2 regions of the Citrobacter freundii complex sp. 2025EL-00176 genome follow, and region 2 is predicted to be linked to the other one. Evidence: predicted binding sites of a transcription regulator. Region 2 holds the regulator's gene; the other holds the start of a gene.
What was found. Region 2 encodes PhoB, which activates phosphate uptake and scavenging genes when phosphate is short. Its sites were predicted from a motif close to CTGTCATAAAACTGNCNNAT; they were not measured.
Positions count from the first base shown of each region.

Region 1: the regulator PhoB is predicted to act here: its motif matches at 1,069-1,088, upstream of pstS (phosphate ABC transporter substrate-binding protein PstS).

Region 1 is NZ_JBRYHT010000005.1:23,699-31,731, reverse strand. It holds gene pstS (phosphate ABC transporter substrate-binding protein PstS) at 1-980, opposite strand, end outside; gene glmS (glutamine--fructose-6-phosphate transaminase (isomerizing)) at 1,315-3,144, opposite strand; gene glmU (bifunctional UDP-N-acetylglucosamine diphosphorylase/glucosamine-1-phosphate N-acetyltransferase GlmU) at 3,369-4,739, opposite strand; gene ACVXHP_RS12110 (F0F1 ATP synthase subunit epsilon) at 5,397-5,816, opposite strand; gene atpD (F0F1 ATP synthase subunit beta) at 5,837-7,219, opposite strand; gene atpG (F0F1 ATP synthase subunit gamma) at 7,246-8,033, opposite strand, start outside.
Region 2 is NZ_JBRYHT010000012.1:20,118-28,150, forward strand. It holds gene sbcC (exonuclease subunit SbcC) at 1-2,206, opposite strand, end outside; gene sbcD (exonuclease subunit SbcD) at 2,203-3,405, opposite strand; gene phoB (phosphate response regulator transcription factor PhoB) at 3,595-4,284, shown strand; gene phoR (phosphate regulon sensor histidine kinase PhoR) at 4,335-5,630, shown strand; gene brnQ (branched-chain amino acid transporter carrier protein BrnQ) at 6,035-7,354, shown strand; gene proY (proline-specific permease ProY) at 7,434-8,033, shown strand, end outside.

The DNA of each region.
Region 1 (8,033 bases), on a different contig from region 2:
TCAACCACGCTGTCCGGCAGGCTGGCATAATCCAGGTCATTCGCCTGTTTGCCGCCATTTTTGTACGCCCAGTCGAAGAACTTCAGCACTTCAGCGCCCTGCTCAGGTTTCTTCTGCTCTTTATGCACCAGGATGAAGGTGGTGGAAGTAATTGGCCACGCATCGTCACCTTTCTGGTTGGTTAGATCCTGAGCGAAGGTTTTGCTCCAGTCAGCGCCTTTCGCAGCGTTAGCAAAGTTTTCTTCGGTCGGGCTTACCGGTTTGCCATCAGCAGAGACCAGCCTGGTGTATGCCAGATTGTTCTGCTTAGCGTAAGCGTACTCAACGTAGCCGATAGAGCCAGGCAGACGTTGTACGAATGCGGCGATACCGTCGTTCCCTTTACCGCCCAGGCCAGTCGGCCAGTTAACGGTAGAACCGGAACCAATTTTAGATTTCCACTCTTCGTTCACTTTTGCCAGGTAGCTGGTGAAGACGAAGGAAGTACCTGAACCATCAGCACGACGCACAACGGCGATATTCTGCGAAGGCAGCTTCAGGCCCGGGTTCAGTTTGGTGATGGCTTCATCATCCCACTTCTTGATTTTGCCCAGATAGATGTCGCCCAGCGTTTTACCGTCAAGCACCAGCTCGCCGGATTTCAGGCCAGGGATATTCACCGCCAGCACCACACCGCCGATCACGGTCGGGAACTGGAACAGGCCTTCTTGATTGAGTTTTTCGTCAGACAGCGGCGCATCTGAGGCACCGAAATCAACGGTATTCGCAGTGATTTGTTTTACGCCACCGGAGGAGCCGATACCCTGGTAGTTTACTTTGCTACCGGTCTCTTTCTGATAGGTATCTGCCCATTTGGCATACACTGGCGCAGGAAAAGTTGCACCTGCACCTGTCAGGCTCGCTGCGGCAAAGGCAGAGAACGCGCTCATGGATAAGGTCGCGGCGACAACAGTTGCGACAGTGGTACGCATAACTTTCATAATGTCTCCTGCACGGTTTTCGTAAATAGTTGTTTGAGTTGCTACTGTGAGCAAAATAGGACAAACAGGTGACAGTTAAATGTACGAAATATGACAGTTTTATGACAATAAAAAATAATGCGCCAGAACCAATTAAAAACAGTATAAAAACAGAGAGTTAATCGACTATGTGACAATCATATTTCGGCAAAATTTTCTTTTTATGACATTGAAAACAGTAGCTGAAGATGACGGTTTGTCACATAAAACAGGCGGGACAATTGATTAAAAACAGAACATGTTTAAAAAAATGCCCCGCGTTGAGCAGGGCATTTTCAGTTCAGCGGGGTACGGCTTATTCCACGGTAACCGACTTCGCCAGGTTACGCGGCTGGTCCACGTCGGTGCCTTTAATCAGGGCCACGTGATACGCCAACAGTTGCAGTGGAACGGTGTAGAAGATCGGTGCAATCACCTCTTCCACATGCGGCATCTCGATGATGTGCATGTTTTCGCTACTGGTAAAGCCAGCATCCTGATCGGCAAAGACATACAGTTGACCGCCGCGGGCACGAACTTCTTCAATGTTGGATTTCAGTTTTTCCAGCAGTTCGTTGTTCGGTGCGACCACGATAACCGGCATATCGGCATCGATCAGCGCCAGCGGACCGTGCTTCAGTTCGCCTGCAGCATAAGCTTCAGCGTGAATATAAGAGATCTCTTTCAGCTTCAGCGCGCCTTCCAGCGCAATTGGATACTGATCGCCACGGCCCAGGAACAGCGCATGGTGCTTGTCAGAGAAACCTTCCGCCAGAGCGGCAATGCGTTTGTCCTGGGACAGCATCTGCTCAATACGGCTCGGCAGCGCCTGCAGTCCATGAACGATCTCTTGCTCAATAGACGCATCCAGCCCTTTCAGACGAGACAGCTTAGCCACCAGCATCAGCAGAACGGTCAACTGAGTGGTAAAGGCTTTCGTGGAGGCCACACCGATTTCGGTACCGGCATTGGTCATCATCGCCAGGTCGGACTCACGAACCAGAGAGGACCCCGGTACGTTACAGATAGCCAGCGAGCCCAGATAGCCCAGCTCTTTAGACAAACGCAGACCCGCCAGGGTATCCGCCGTTTCACCTGACTGGGAAAGGGTGATCATCAGGCTGTTACGACGCACGGCAGATTTGCGATAGCGGAATTCGGAAGCGATTTCGACATCACAAGGAATACCGGCCAGCGACTCAAACCAGTAACGGGACACCATACCGGAGTTGTATGACGTACCACAGGCGATAATCTGGATATGCTCAACCTGAGACAGCAACTCATTAGCACGCGAACCCAGCTCGCTTAAATCCACTTCACCGTGGCTAATGCGCCCGGTCAGCGTATTTTTAATCGCGTTCGGCTGTTCGTAGATCTCTTTCTGCATGTAGTGGCGATAAATACCTTTTTCGCCCGCGTCATATTGCAGATTCGATTCGATATCCTGACGTTTCACTTCCGCGCCAGACTTGTCGAAAATAGAGACCGAACGACGGGTCACTTCCGCAATGTCACCCTCTTCCAGGAAGATAAAGCGACGGGTTACCGGCAGCAGCGCCAGCTGATCGGAAGCGATAAAGTTTTCACCCATACCCAGACCAATGACCAACGGGCTACCAGAACGAGCAGCCAGCAGCGTTTCCGGGTTACGGGTATCCATGATTACCGTGCCATAGGCACCGCGCAGCTGCGGAATAGTACGCAGTACGGCTTCACGCAGCGTACCACCCTGTTCCAGCTCCCAGTGCACCAGGTGAGCAATCACTTCGGTATCAGTTTCAGAAACAAAGGTGTAACCACGGGTTTTCAGCAGTTCACGCAGCGGTTCATGGTTTTCAATGATGCCGTTATGCACCACGACAATGTGTTCAGAAACATGGGGATGCGCGTTCGCTTCTGAAGGTTCTCCGTGAGTCGCCCAACGGGTATGAGCGATACCGGTACCGCCATGCAGCGGATGTTCTTCCGCTGCAGCAGTCAGCATCTGCACTTTACCCAGACGACGCAGGCGAGTCATATTGCCTTCAGCATCGACAACGGCCAGACCAGCAGAGTCATAACCACGATATTCCAGACGACGTAAACCTTCGAGAAGGATTTCAGCTACATCACGCTGCGCGATAGCGCCAACAATTCCACACATATTTTTTGATTCCGAATTTAGGCATTATGCCTGTCGTTGTCGCTGACCTGTATTTGCCCTTTCCGGGCGCCCCGAGCCTTGTAGAGAGTGGGGTTATTTTTATGGTACTGCTTGTGAGCGGAGGATTATGTTATCCCCTCGTCTCTTGTCTGCCTGATGGCGCTCACGCTTATCAGGCCTACAGAACGTCACCGCACGTAGGCCGCCATCTGGCAAAAACTGAATTACGTTTTCTTCACCGGGCGTTTCCAGCCCTGCTTGTTAACCTGCGGAACGCGGCTCAACACCAGCTCGTTTTCCGCTACGTCGCGCGTTACTGTCGTACCGGCGGCAATTGTTGCGCCTTTACCGACTGACACCGGGGCCACCAGCTGAGTATCGGAACCGACAAACACATCATCGCCAATAATGGTTTTAAATTTATTCGCACCATCGTAGTTACAGGTGATCGTACCCGCGCCGATGTTCACGTTATCACCAATTTCCGCATCGCCCAGATAGGTCAGATGACCCGCTTTAGAGCCTTTACCCAGACGCGCTTTTTTCATTTCGACGAAGTTACCCACGTGTGCGCCTTCCTGTAGCTCAGCACCCGGGCGCAGACGCGCGAAAGGACCGATAGTGCATGCGGCTTCCAGATGCGCATCTTCCACCACGCTGTACGGACTTAGCTCACAACCATCACCAATCACGCTGTTTTTGATGATGCAGCCAGCGCCAATCTTGACGCGATCCCCAACGGTTACGTTACCTTCAATGATAACGTTAGTATCAATTTCAACATCGCGCCCGTGAATAAGCGTACCGCGAAGATCAAAACGTGCAGGATCGCGCAGCATCACGCCCGCCAACAGCAGTTTTTCTGCCTGCTCGGACTGATAAACACGCTCCAGACGAGAGAGCTGAAGACGGTTGTTCACACCTTCCGTTTCACTGATTCGTGCCGGATGGACCGCAGCAATTTCGCGCCCTTCCTGATACGCCATCGCAATGATATCGGTGATGTAATATTCACCCTGTACATTGTTGTTGGTCAGTTTAGACAGCCAGCGCTTCATGTCTGCGCCGTTGGCAATCAGAATCCCGGTGTTGATTTCCTGGATTTGACGCTGCTCGTCAGTGGCATCTTTATGTTCAACAATGCCTGTAACTTTACCGTTATCACGGGTAATACGCCCATAACCCGATGGGTCGTCCAGTTTTACCGTTAACAAGCCGATGCCACCCTGCGGTTTGGCATCACGCAGGCGACGTAGTGTTTCGGTGGAGATCAGCGGCACATCGCCATAGAGCATTAAAATGTCTTCGTCATCCCCAAAGAACGGCGCTGCCTGCTGCATTGCATGCCCGGTACCCAACTGCTCGGCCTGCAGGACCCAGTTCAGGTTGCCATCTTTCAGCGTCTGCTTAAGCAAATCACCACCGTGTCCGTAGACCAGATGTACGTGAGTCGCCCCTAATTCATTAGCGGCATCAATGACATGCTGCACCATCGGTTTTCCTGCGAGGGTATGCAGCACTTTAGGGAGATCGGAATACATACGCGTGCCTTTGCCTGCGGCAAGGATCACGACGCTCATAGCATTATTCAACATACACGTCCTGACTGTAATTTGAGAACGAATTTATACCGTTTCACATTGAAAATACTACATTTTTTTCATCGTGAAATGGGCCGAAGATAAAACGTTCAATCGGGGAAATTCCCCATCTGATAACTGTCTATTTTCGTCTATATCTACGTCTTTTGTCTCCCCAAAACCAGCAGTCTGCTCTTATTAAAGCCTTAGGTGGATGTTTTTGCTATTTTTTTGCCGCATAAATAAAGAATGACATTAGCGAATGTATGATTTTTTGTATGTGATTCAGCGGGAAGCAGTAAAAGGCAAACACGACAGTAAAGATTTGAGAGAAAAGAGCAGGGGGAATTTAACAACAAATGGCGCTAGCTGATAAACCGCATTAAGCTTCGCGCCACAGAGCAGGCGGGGAAAGACTAAAAACTCATATTGCTGAACAGGGCGATGATTTTGTTGATCAATTTCATGTTGGTATCTCTTTTTTATCTGAGTTCATTATGTGACACACATCACATAAAAAAGAGTCTACGCCTCATTTTTTAACCAATCAATATTTTTATGATCTAAATCACGAAATAATAAAACTACTTTTTATTTACATTTTTCCTGTAACCAAGCCATAAAAAAAGCCAGCCTGGAAACCAGACTGGCCTTGTGTTTTTCAAGCCGGTGTTACATCGCTTTTTTGGTCAACTCGATAACGCGCAGTTTCGCGATCGCTTTGGCCAGTTCCGCAGATGCCTGAGCGTAATCCACGTCACCATGAGAGCTCTTGATATGCTCTTCAGCCTTACGCTTCGCTTCCAGGGCTCTCGCTTCATCGAGATCCTGTCCGCGAATCGCGGTATCAGCCAGAACGGTCACGCTGCCAGGCTGCACTTCAAGAATGCCGCCGGACAGATAGATAAACTCTTCATGACCGAACTGTTTAACGATGCGGATCATACCAGGCTTAATGGCGGTGAGCAGCGGGGCGTGACCCGGGAAAATACCCAGTTCACCTTCACTACCCGTTACCTGGATTTTTTCGACCAGACCAGAGAACATTTGTTGCTCTGCGCTGACGACGTCCAGGTGGTAAGTCATTGCCATATCACCCTCCGATTAAGGCGTTAAAGTTTTTTGGCTTTTTCCACGGCTTCGTCGATAGAACCAACCATGTAGAACGCCTGCTCTGGCAGGTGGTCGTATTCGCCTTCCATGATGCCTTTAAAGCCACGGATGGTGTCTTTCAGGGAAACGTATTTACCCGGAGAACCGGTGAATACTTCCGCAACGAAGAACGGCTGGGACAGGAAGCGCTGGATCTTACGCGCACGTGCTACCACCAGTTTATCTTCTTCAGACAGTTCATCCATACCCAGGATGGCGATGATGTCTTTCAGTTCCTGATAACGCTGCAGCAGGGACTGTACGCCACGCGCGGTGTCGTAGTGTTCCTGACCAACAACCAGCGGATCCAGCTGACGGCTGGTGGAATCCAGCGGGTCAACGGCCGGGTAGATACCCAGAGACGCGATCTGACGGCTCAGTACCACGGTTGCATCTAAGTGCGCAAAGGTGGTTGCTGGGGATGGGTCAGTCAAGTCATCCGCAGGTACGTATACCGCCTGAACGGAGGTGATAGAACCGGTTTTGGTAGAGGTGATACGTTCCTGCAGAACACCCATCTCTTCCGCCAGGGTCGGCTGATAGCCTACCGCTGATGGCATACGACCCAGCAGTGCGGATACTTCAGTACCGGCCAGGGTGTAACGGTAGATGTTATCAACGAACAGCAGAACGTCACGACCTTCGTCACGGAACTTCTCAGCCATGGTCAGACCGGTCAGCGCAACGCGCAGACGGTTTCCCGGCGGCTCGTTCATCTGGCCATATACCAGGGATACTTTGTCCAGAACGTTGGAGTCGGTCATTTCGTGGTAGAAGTCGTTACCCTCACGAGTACGTTCCCCTACGCCCGCAAACACGGAGTAACCGGAGTGTTCGATCGCGATGTTACGGATCAGCTCCATCATGTTTACGGTTTTACCTACACCCGCACCACCGAACAGACCAACTTTACCGCCCTTCGCGAACGGACACATCAGGTCGATAACTTTGATGCCGGTTTCCAGCAGTTCCTGAGAACTGGACAGTTCTTCATAGGAAGGTGCCGCGCGGTGGATAGCCCAACGCTCTTCTTCGCCGATATCGCCTTTCATGTCGATCGGGTGACCCAGGACGTTCATGATACGACCCAGGGTTGCTTTACCTACCGGGACTTCGATCGGGTGCTCGAGGTCTTTAACTTCCAGACCACGACGCAGACCGTCGGAAGAACCCATGGCGATGGTACGTACGATACCGCCGCCGAGCTGTTGCTGAACTTCCAGCACCAGGCTCTCTTTACCATTCATAACCTCAAGAGCATCGTACACGCGCGGTACGGCATCCTGAGGGAATTCGACGTCAACCACGGCGCCGATTACCTGGACAATTTTTCCAGTAGCCATCTTGAATCCTCTACGAATTAACCTGGTTATACCGCGGATGCACCACCGACGATCTCGGTGAGTTCCTGAGTAATGCTGGCCTGACGAGCTTTGTTGTATACCAACTGCAGCTCTTTAATCAGGCTGCCGCCATTGTCGGTCGCGGCTTTCATCGCCACCATACGTGCGGCCTGCTCGCTGGCCAGGTTTTCTACCACGCCCTGATAAACCTGAGACTCGACATAACGACGCAGCAAGGTATCCAGCAGCGCTTTCGGGTCTGGCTCATACAGGTAATCCCAGGATTTACGCTTCAATTCATCATCATCTGATGCCGGCAGAGGCAGCAGTTGAGTGATGGTTGGCGTCTGAGACATGGTGTTAATAAATTTGTTGCTGACAACGTACAGTTTGTCCAGACGACCTTCGTCGTAGGCCTGCAGCATCACTTTAACCGGACCGATCAGTTCGGACAGGGAAGGGTTATCCCCCATGCCGGTTACCTGAGCAATCACATTACCGCCAACGGAGTTAAAGAAAGACACGCCCTTAGAACCGATCATTGCGATATCGCACTGAACGCCTTTATCGGACCATGTTTTCATATCCGCCAGCAGTTTTTTGAACAGGTTAATGTTCAAGCCACCGCACAGACCACGGTCGGTCGACACCACCAGGTAGCCCACGCGTTTAACGTCGCGTTCTTCCAGGTAAGGGTGCTTATATTCCAGATTACCATTCGCAAGGTGACCAATCACTTTGCGCATGGTCTCTGCATAAGGACGGCTGGCCGCCATGCGATCCTGCGATTTACGCATTTTGGAAGCGGCGACCA
Region 2 (8,033 bases):
ACGTTTGCCACTGGCCCTGCAAGGAGAGGCAATCGTCGTGCACCTGTCGCCAGTTTTCCAGCGACAGACTCTCAGTACTTGCGGAAAGCGTATCGGACTCTGGCAGCGTTTCCAGCAACGGCGTGAGCTGAGCTATTCGCGCCTGTAACTCGGTGAGTTCGTTCTGGCGCTGCTGCCACATTTGCGCTTCTCTCGCCCGCTCGCTCAGCCACGAAGCGGCTTCATCTTCAACTGGAAGGGACAGTCCATGGCGGGCCAGATCGGCGGTTAACGTAGCCTGGCGCTGTTCAATATGCTGTTGAAGCTGGGTAATCTGCTCGGTATGCGCCGCGATTTGCGCCTGCAGGGTATGACGCAGACTCAACTGGTGAAGCTGTTGTTCGTGTTCTTCCTGGGCGGCAAGCCACGGGGCAATATCATCCTGCGGTTGCAGCGTCACGCTAAGGCTGGTGGTGACCGTCTGCCACTCTTGAGTAAGCGCTTGCTCCTCTTGAGAAAGCGTCTGTGCTTCGCGTTCATCCCGCTGAAGTTGCTGGGTGATTGCCTCAAGCTGACCGCGTAAGGTTGAACCCTCATCAGCCAGCGTTTTAACCTCTTTTTCCAGGGCTTCACGCCGTGCCTGATTAACGCTCAGTTCGAGCGTTTGATAGCGCTCAATCGCTGGATGCGTGGTGGAGCCGCACAGCGGGCAAGGCATGCCGGATTGCAATAATGCCCGCTGGCTTTCCAGATCTTTGATGCGGGCTTCCTGCTCGCAAATGATTCTCACATCGGCAAGTTGCTGATTTTTATCTTTATAGCGCTGACGTTTTTCGGCCAGCACCGCGTTGCGCTGAGCCAGCTCTTGCTGACGCTGCACAAGCGTGGCGCGTAACTGCGCCAGCTGCTTTTGCTTCGGGGCGATTTGCCCGTGCAGATTGCTCAGACGCTGGCGTAACGGACGGCGCTGCACATGTTGCGCCAGCGCCGCCGTGACTTCCTGCGGCGAAAGGGTCAGCGTGGGAAGCGCCAACGCATCCAGTTTACGCGTGTCATTTTCCCTTAATTGCAGCCACTGGCGTAGCTGGGTGCTGGCGTCGGACTGTTGCGCCAGCAGGGCCTTCCAGCCTGCCAGTTCGCTGCCCCACAAGCGGAAGCGATCGTGTTCGTTCAGCCAGTCGATTAACGTCTGTTGTCCGGCGAGCAAGGCGGTTGATTGCGTATGCGCCTGCTGACGGATGCGCCCGCGCAGCGCTAAGCTGCTTTGTAAGCGAGCATTCACTTCCTGAATCTTCTGCCGCGTGCGCGCTATCGTAGCCGTTTGTTCCTGAATTCGCTCCCAGTGTGGGCGTAACGCTCTGGCCGGTTGTGCCAGGCTCAGAGCCGCCAGCTGTGGCTGTGCGTCTTTTTGCGCTTGTTTAGCGGCCTGTAACGCCTGTTGGTGACGGTTTATGTCCGTCTGTAGCTCATTTTGCCGAATGAGCCAGTTGAGATGTTGTTGCTGAGTCTGCTGGTTGGCAAGGTAGCGTTTTTCCTCGTCAGTAAGTACCTGCAAACTCTCTGTCAGGGACTGCACCTGCTCCGCAGCGAGCAGAGCCACGCCGCTGGCCTGCGCCTGCAGTTTTTCCAGCTCCGTACGCGCCGCTTTATGTTTTTCAAACACCATCGCGGAGATTTGGCCGTAGATCTCGGTCCCCGTCAGTTCTTCCAGCAGTTCGGCACGCTCTTTCGGTTTGGCATTAAGAAAGGCGGCGAATTGGCCTTGCGACAGCAGCATCGAACGGGTGAAACGACCGTAATCCAGGCCGGTAAGTTCGGCGGTCATTTCCAGCTTATCTTTGACTTTATCGGCGAGGATTTTACCGTCGGCGCAGCGGGCCAGCTCTACGCGTGGAGCCTGTAGATTGCCTTCAGGCTGATTGCGCGCGCGGTTCTGGCTCCAGAATGCGCGATAGGCTTCGCCCCGGACCTCGAACTCGACCTCGGCCAAACACTCGGCGGTGTCGCGGGTCATCAGATCGTTTTGCGACTGAGACACGGTATTGAGCCGCGGCGTTTCGTGATACAACGCGAGACAAATGGCGTCCAGCAGCGTGGTTTTTCCCGCGCCCGTTGGACCGGTGATGGCGAACAGCCCATTGCTGGCAAAAGGCTCAGCCGTGAAATCGACTTTCCATTCTCCTTTCAGAGAATTGAGGTTTTTCAAACGCAGGCTGAGAATTTTCATGCTTCGGTCTCCCCGGCAAGCGTGTGTAAGGTGGTGCTAAACAGTTGATTCAGGCGCTCGCGTTGCGATTCTTCGAGTTCTTCCAGCGCCAGACGACGGTCAAAAACGTCCGTCACGCTCAGCTCGCTTAGTGTTTCACGTCGTTCATTCGCCATAATACGTTCACGCTGTTCCCGGCTGCGGCGCACCAATAACACCTCTACCGGTAAATCTTCGGTTAATGCCTGAATCTTACGCTGCATGTCGTGCAGATAGTCATCGGTGGTGATTTCGATATCTAACCAGACTGGCGGTTCCTGCTGTACATCGCGCCACTGTTCAAGTTGGGCGGTAATCGCGGCTAAATCACCTTTCAACACCGCCAGCGGCTGGGTGACCGGTACGGTAAGGTGCTCAACAGCGCTCAGCTTGCCGTTTTCGAAGCTCACCAGATGAACGCATTTGTTTTTGCCGCACTCGTCAAAACTGAGCGCAATTGGCGAACCGCAGTAGCGAATATGCTCGGTTCCGCCGATAACCTGCGCCCGGTGGATATGCCCCAGCGCGATATAATCGGCCGGTGGGAAGTTTTGCGCCGGAAAGGCGTCCAGCGTACCGATATAAATGTCACGTACGGCGTCACTTTTGCTGGCGCCAACGGTGGTCAGATGCCCGGTCGCAATGATGGGCAGATTTTGGGCGCCGCGCAGCGTACAGGCGTCCTGATATTGCTGATGGTAATAGTCGGTAATAGCCGACAGCAAATGCTGCTGTTTCTCTTGTCCGGTCAGTCCGGCCTGGCTGGTAATGATGTCGCGCGGTCGTAAAAAAGGAACCGGACACAGGATCGCACCCGGCGTGCCGTCGCGTTGAGACAATACCTGCGGCGTATGGCCTGCGCTGGCGATCACCGTGGTGTTGAGAAACGCCAGAATATCGCGGGATTCGTTGAGCGTGGCGACGGAGTCGTGGTTACCTGCCAGCACCACCAGATGACAGCCGGTTTGCTGCAGATTAACGACGAAACGGTTATACAGCTCACGGGCATAGCTTGGCGGCGAGCCGGTATCGAAAATATCGCCTGCCACAATAATGGCATCCACCTGCTGGGATTGTGCCGTTTCCAGCAGCCAGTCGAGAAAGGCCTGGTGTTCAGCGGCGCGGCTCTTGCTGTAGAAATTTTGGCCCAGATGCCAGTCAGACGTATGAAGGATGCGCATAAGAGTTCCATGACGATAAAACAGTGGCGGGATTATAACCCTGCAAGGACGGTAATATCTTGTTTAAGGGCTGTCATAATTCACAGGGCTGCGTTAAACCTGGACTATCTTTTCATAAATCTGTCATAAAACTGACGCATAATGGCACCGTATTGATGGCAAACGATTTAATTATAAACAGGGCAAATCATGGCGAGACGTATTCTGGTCGTAGAAGATGAAGCTCCAATTCGTGAAATGGTCTGCTTCGTGCTCGAGCAAAACGGTTTTCAACCCGTAGAAGCCGAAGACTATGACAGTGCTGTGAACCAACTCAATGAACCCTGGCCGGATCTCGTCCTGCTTGACTGGATGCTACCCGGCGGCTCGGGCCTACAGTTTATTAAACATCTCAAGCGCGAAGCGATGACGCGGGATATTCCCGTAATGATGCTGACGGCGAGGGGAGAAGAGGAAGATCGCGTCCGGGGTCTGGAAACCGGCGCGGATGATTATATTACCAAGCCGTTTTCTCCCAAGGAGCTGGTGGCGCGTATTAAAGCGGTTCTGCGTCGTATTTCCCCCATGGCGGTGGAAGAGGTTATTGAGATGCAGGGGCTGAGCCTTGATCCAACCTCGCATCGCGTGATGACCGGCGAGGATCCGCTGGATATGGGGCCGACAGAATTCAAACTGTTGCACTTCTTTATGACCCATCCGGAACGCGTCTATAGCCGTGAGCAATTACTCAATCATGTCTGGGGTACCAACGTGTACGTGGAAGACCGGACAGTGGATGTGCATATCCGCCGCTTGCGTAAAGCGCTGGAGCACAGTGGACACGATCGTATGGTGCAGACAGTTCGTGGGACGGGATATCGTTTTTCGACCCGCTTCTGACTGACATGAATATGGGCCTGAGGGATTAGGCTGTTAATGGAGTAAGACGTTTGCTAGAACGATTGTCATGGAAAAGGCTGGTACTGGAGCTGATCCTCTGCTGCATACCGGCGTTTATCCTTAGTGCTTTTTTTGGTTACCTGCCCTGGTTTTTGCTGGCGTCGGTAACCGGCCTGCTTGTCTGGCATTTCTGGAATTTATTACGCTTGTCCTGGTGGTTATGGGTCGACAGAAGTATGACGCCGCCGCCGGGGCGTGGAAGTTGGGAGCCGTTGCTGTACGGGCTGCATCAAATGCAGCTGCGTAACAAAAAGCGCCGTCGGGAACTGGGTAATCTGATTAAACGTTTTCGCAGTGGAGCGGAATCGCTACCCGACGCGGTGGTGTTGACGACTGAAGAGGGCGGCATTTTCTGGTGCAACGGTCTGGCCCAGCAGGTTCTGGGACTGCGCTGGCCGGACGATAGCGGGCAAAATATTCTTAACCTGCTGCGCTACCCGGAGTTCACGCAATATCTGAAAACGCGTGATTTTAGTCGGCCAATCAATCTGGTGCTCAATACCGGACGGCATCTGGAAATTCGCGTGATGCCCTATACCGACAAGCAATTGCTGATGGTTGCGCGCGATGTAACCCAGATGCACCAACTGGAAGGTTCGCGGCGTAACTTTTTTGCCAACGCCAGCCATGAGTTGCGTACGCCGCTGACGGTGCTACAAGGTTATCTGGAAATGATGCAGGAGCATCCGCTGGAAGGAACGACGCGTGAAAAAGCGCTGCATACCATGCGTGAGCAAACGTACCGCATGGAAGGGCTGGTGAAGCAGTTGCTGACGCTGTCGAAAATAGAGGCCGCGCCAGCGCTGCTGCTCAATGAGAAGGTGGATGTGCCGATGATGCTGCGTGTGGTTGAACACGAGGCGCAAACGCTGAGTCAGAATAATCATACGTTTACTTTCGATATTGATAGCCACCTTAGCGTGCGCGGAAATGAGGAACAACTGCGTAGCGCGATTTCGAATCTTGTGTATAACGCGGTGAACCATACTCCCGCGGGTACGCACATCACCGTGCGCTGGCAGCATGTTGCCTCCGGGGCGGAATTTAGCGTGGAGGATAATGGGCCGGGTATTGCAGCGGAACATATTCCTCGTTTGACCGAACGCTTTTATCGCGTGGACAAAGCGCGATCCCGACAAACGGGTGGGAGTGGGCTAGGCCTGGCTATCGTGAAACATGCTCTGCATCATCACGATAGCCGCCTGAATATCGAAAGTACGCCAGGCAAAGGGACGCGATTTAGTTTTGTCATCCCGGAACGTTTAATGGCCAAAAGTAACGATTAACCCGTATTCGTAAGATAATCTTTCCAAAAGCCAGCGCGAGCTGGTTTTTTTATGTGGTCAATAGTTACATCCTGAATTTTGCGACGTTTGATTGTTTTTTGTTCGAACTATTACCCATACCTTTTTCCATGAAATGGTGTTTTGTGCTAATCCGAATTTTCATATCGCTATATTGTTCTGGTTTTTGGATCCCACCTTGCTTTAAAACGTTATAAGCGTTTAAATTGCGCTCCAGATGCTGTCATACCGACTGCATTTACGCGGTAAATCGAAAAACTATTCTTCGCCGCGCCAGGTCGGGAGTGTTTCCCGCTGGAATTGAGTAAAAATGCCGCTGTATTGTCCCCCAGGGAAAGGCAAAAATTTATTGTTTTCAACACCACATCCACAGGCTGTAAGACTTTATGACCCATCAGTTAAAATCGCGCGATATTATCGCTTTGGGATTTATGACATTTGCACTGTTCGTTGGTGCAGGTAACATCATCTTCCCCCCAATGGTTGGTTTGCAGGCAGGCGAACACGTCTGGACTGCGGCTTTTGGCTTTTTGATTACCGCCGTTGGTCTGCCGGTACTTACCGTTGTCGCGCTGGCGAAAGTCGGTGGCGGTGTGGACAGCCTGAGTACCCCTATCGGTAAGGTTGCTGGGTTGCTGCTGGCTACCGTTTGCTATCTGGCGGTTGGTCCATTGTTCGCGACGCCGCGTACCGCAACGGTCTCTTTCGAAGTCGGAATTGCGCCGCTGACCGGTGACTCTGCGCTGCCGCTGTTCATCTACAGCGTGGTCTATTTTGCGATTGTTATTCTGGTGTCGCTGTATCCGGGCAAACTGCTGGATACCGTCGGCAACTTCCTTGCTCCGCTGAAAATCCTGGCGCTGGTGGTACTGTCTGTCGCCGCGATTGTCTGGCCAGCAGGCCCGATCAGCAATGCGATGGAAGCCTATCAAACCGCAGCATTTTCGAATGGTTTCGTAAATGGCTATCTGACCATGGATACGCTGGGCGCGATGGTGTTTGGTATTGTTATCGTTAATGCCGCCCGTTCGCGTGGTGTGACCGAAGCGCGTCTGCTGACCCGTTACACCGTCTGGGCTGGCCTGATGGCGGGTGTGGGCTTAACGTTGCTGTATCTTGCGTTGTTCCGTCTGGGTTCCGATAGTGCGATTCTGGTCGATCAGTCTGCTAACGGCGCGGCGATTCTGCATGCTTATGTTCAGCACACCTTTGGTGGCGCAGGAAGCTTCCTGCTGGCGGCGCTGATTTTCATCGCCTGTCTGGTTACTGCGGTTGGCCTGACCTGTGCGTGTGCGGAGTTCTTTGCCCAGTACATTCCACTGTCTTATCGTACGCTGGTATTTATCCTCGGCGGCTTCTCGATGGTGGTCTCTAACCTGGGGCTGAGCCATCTGATTCAGATCTCTATTCCGGTGCTGACGGCTATCTATCCGCCATGTATCGCACTGGTTGTATTAAGTTTTACCCGCTCATGGTGGCATAATTCTTCCCGCGTCATTGCACCTGCGATGTTTATCAGCCTGATTTTTGGTATCCTTGATGGCATTAAAGCTTCTGCAATTGGCGACGTGTTACCGGCCTGGACCCAGCGTTTACCGCTGGCGGAACAAGGGCTGGCGTGGTTGATGCCAACAGTCGTGATGGTGATCCTGGCAATTATCTGGGATCGCGCCGCGGGTCGACAAGTGACCTCCAGCGCACACTAATCACTGACAATAAGTTTTAACCACGGGGCTATTAATATGGCCCCGTGGTTTTTTTATTGTGTTAACAGGTTAGGAATCGATGGAAAGTAATAACAAGCTAAAGCGTGGGCTGAGCACCCGGCACATTCGCTTTATGGCATTAGGTTCGGCAATTGGTACTGGGCTGTTTTACGGCTCGGCCGATGCGATCAAAATGGCGGGGCCGAGCGTGTTGCTGGCCTATATTATCGGTGGCGTTGCGGCATATATCATCATGCGCGCGCTGGGCGAAATGTCGGTACATAACCCTGCAGCCAGCTCTTTCTCGCGCTATGCGCAGGAAAACCTCGGGCCGTTGGCGGGTTACATTACCGGCTGGACCTACTGTTTTGAAATCCTGATTGTCGCTATTGCCGACGTCACTGCCTTCGGCATCTACATGGGGGTCTGGTTCCCGGCGGTACCGCATTGGATATGGGTACTCAGCGTGGTGCTGATTATTTGCGCCATCAACCTGATGAGCGTGAAGGTGTTTGGCGAGCTGGAGTTCTGGTTCTCGTTCTTTAAAGTCGCCACCATCATCATCATGATTGTCGCCGGTTTCGGCATCATCATTTGGGGCATTGGCAACGGCGGGCAACCTACCGGTATTCATAACCTGTGGAGTAACGGCGGCTTCTTTAGCAACGGCTGGCTCGGC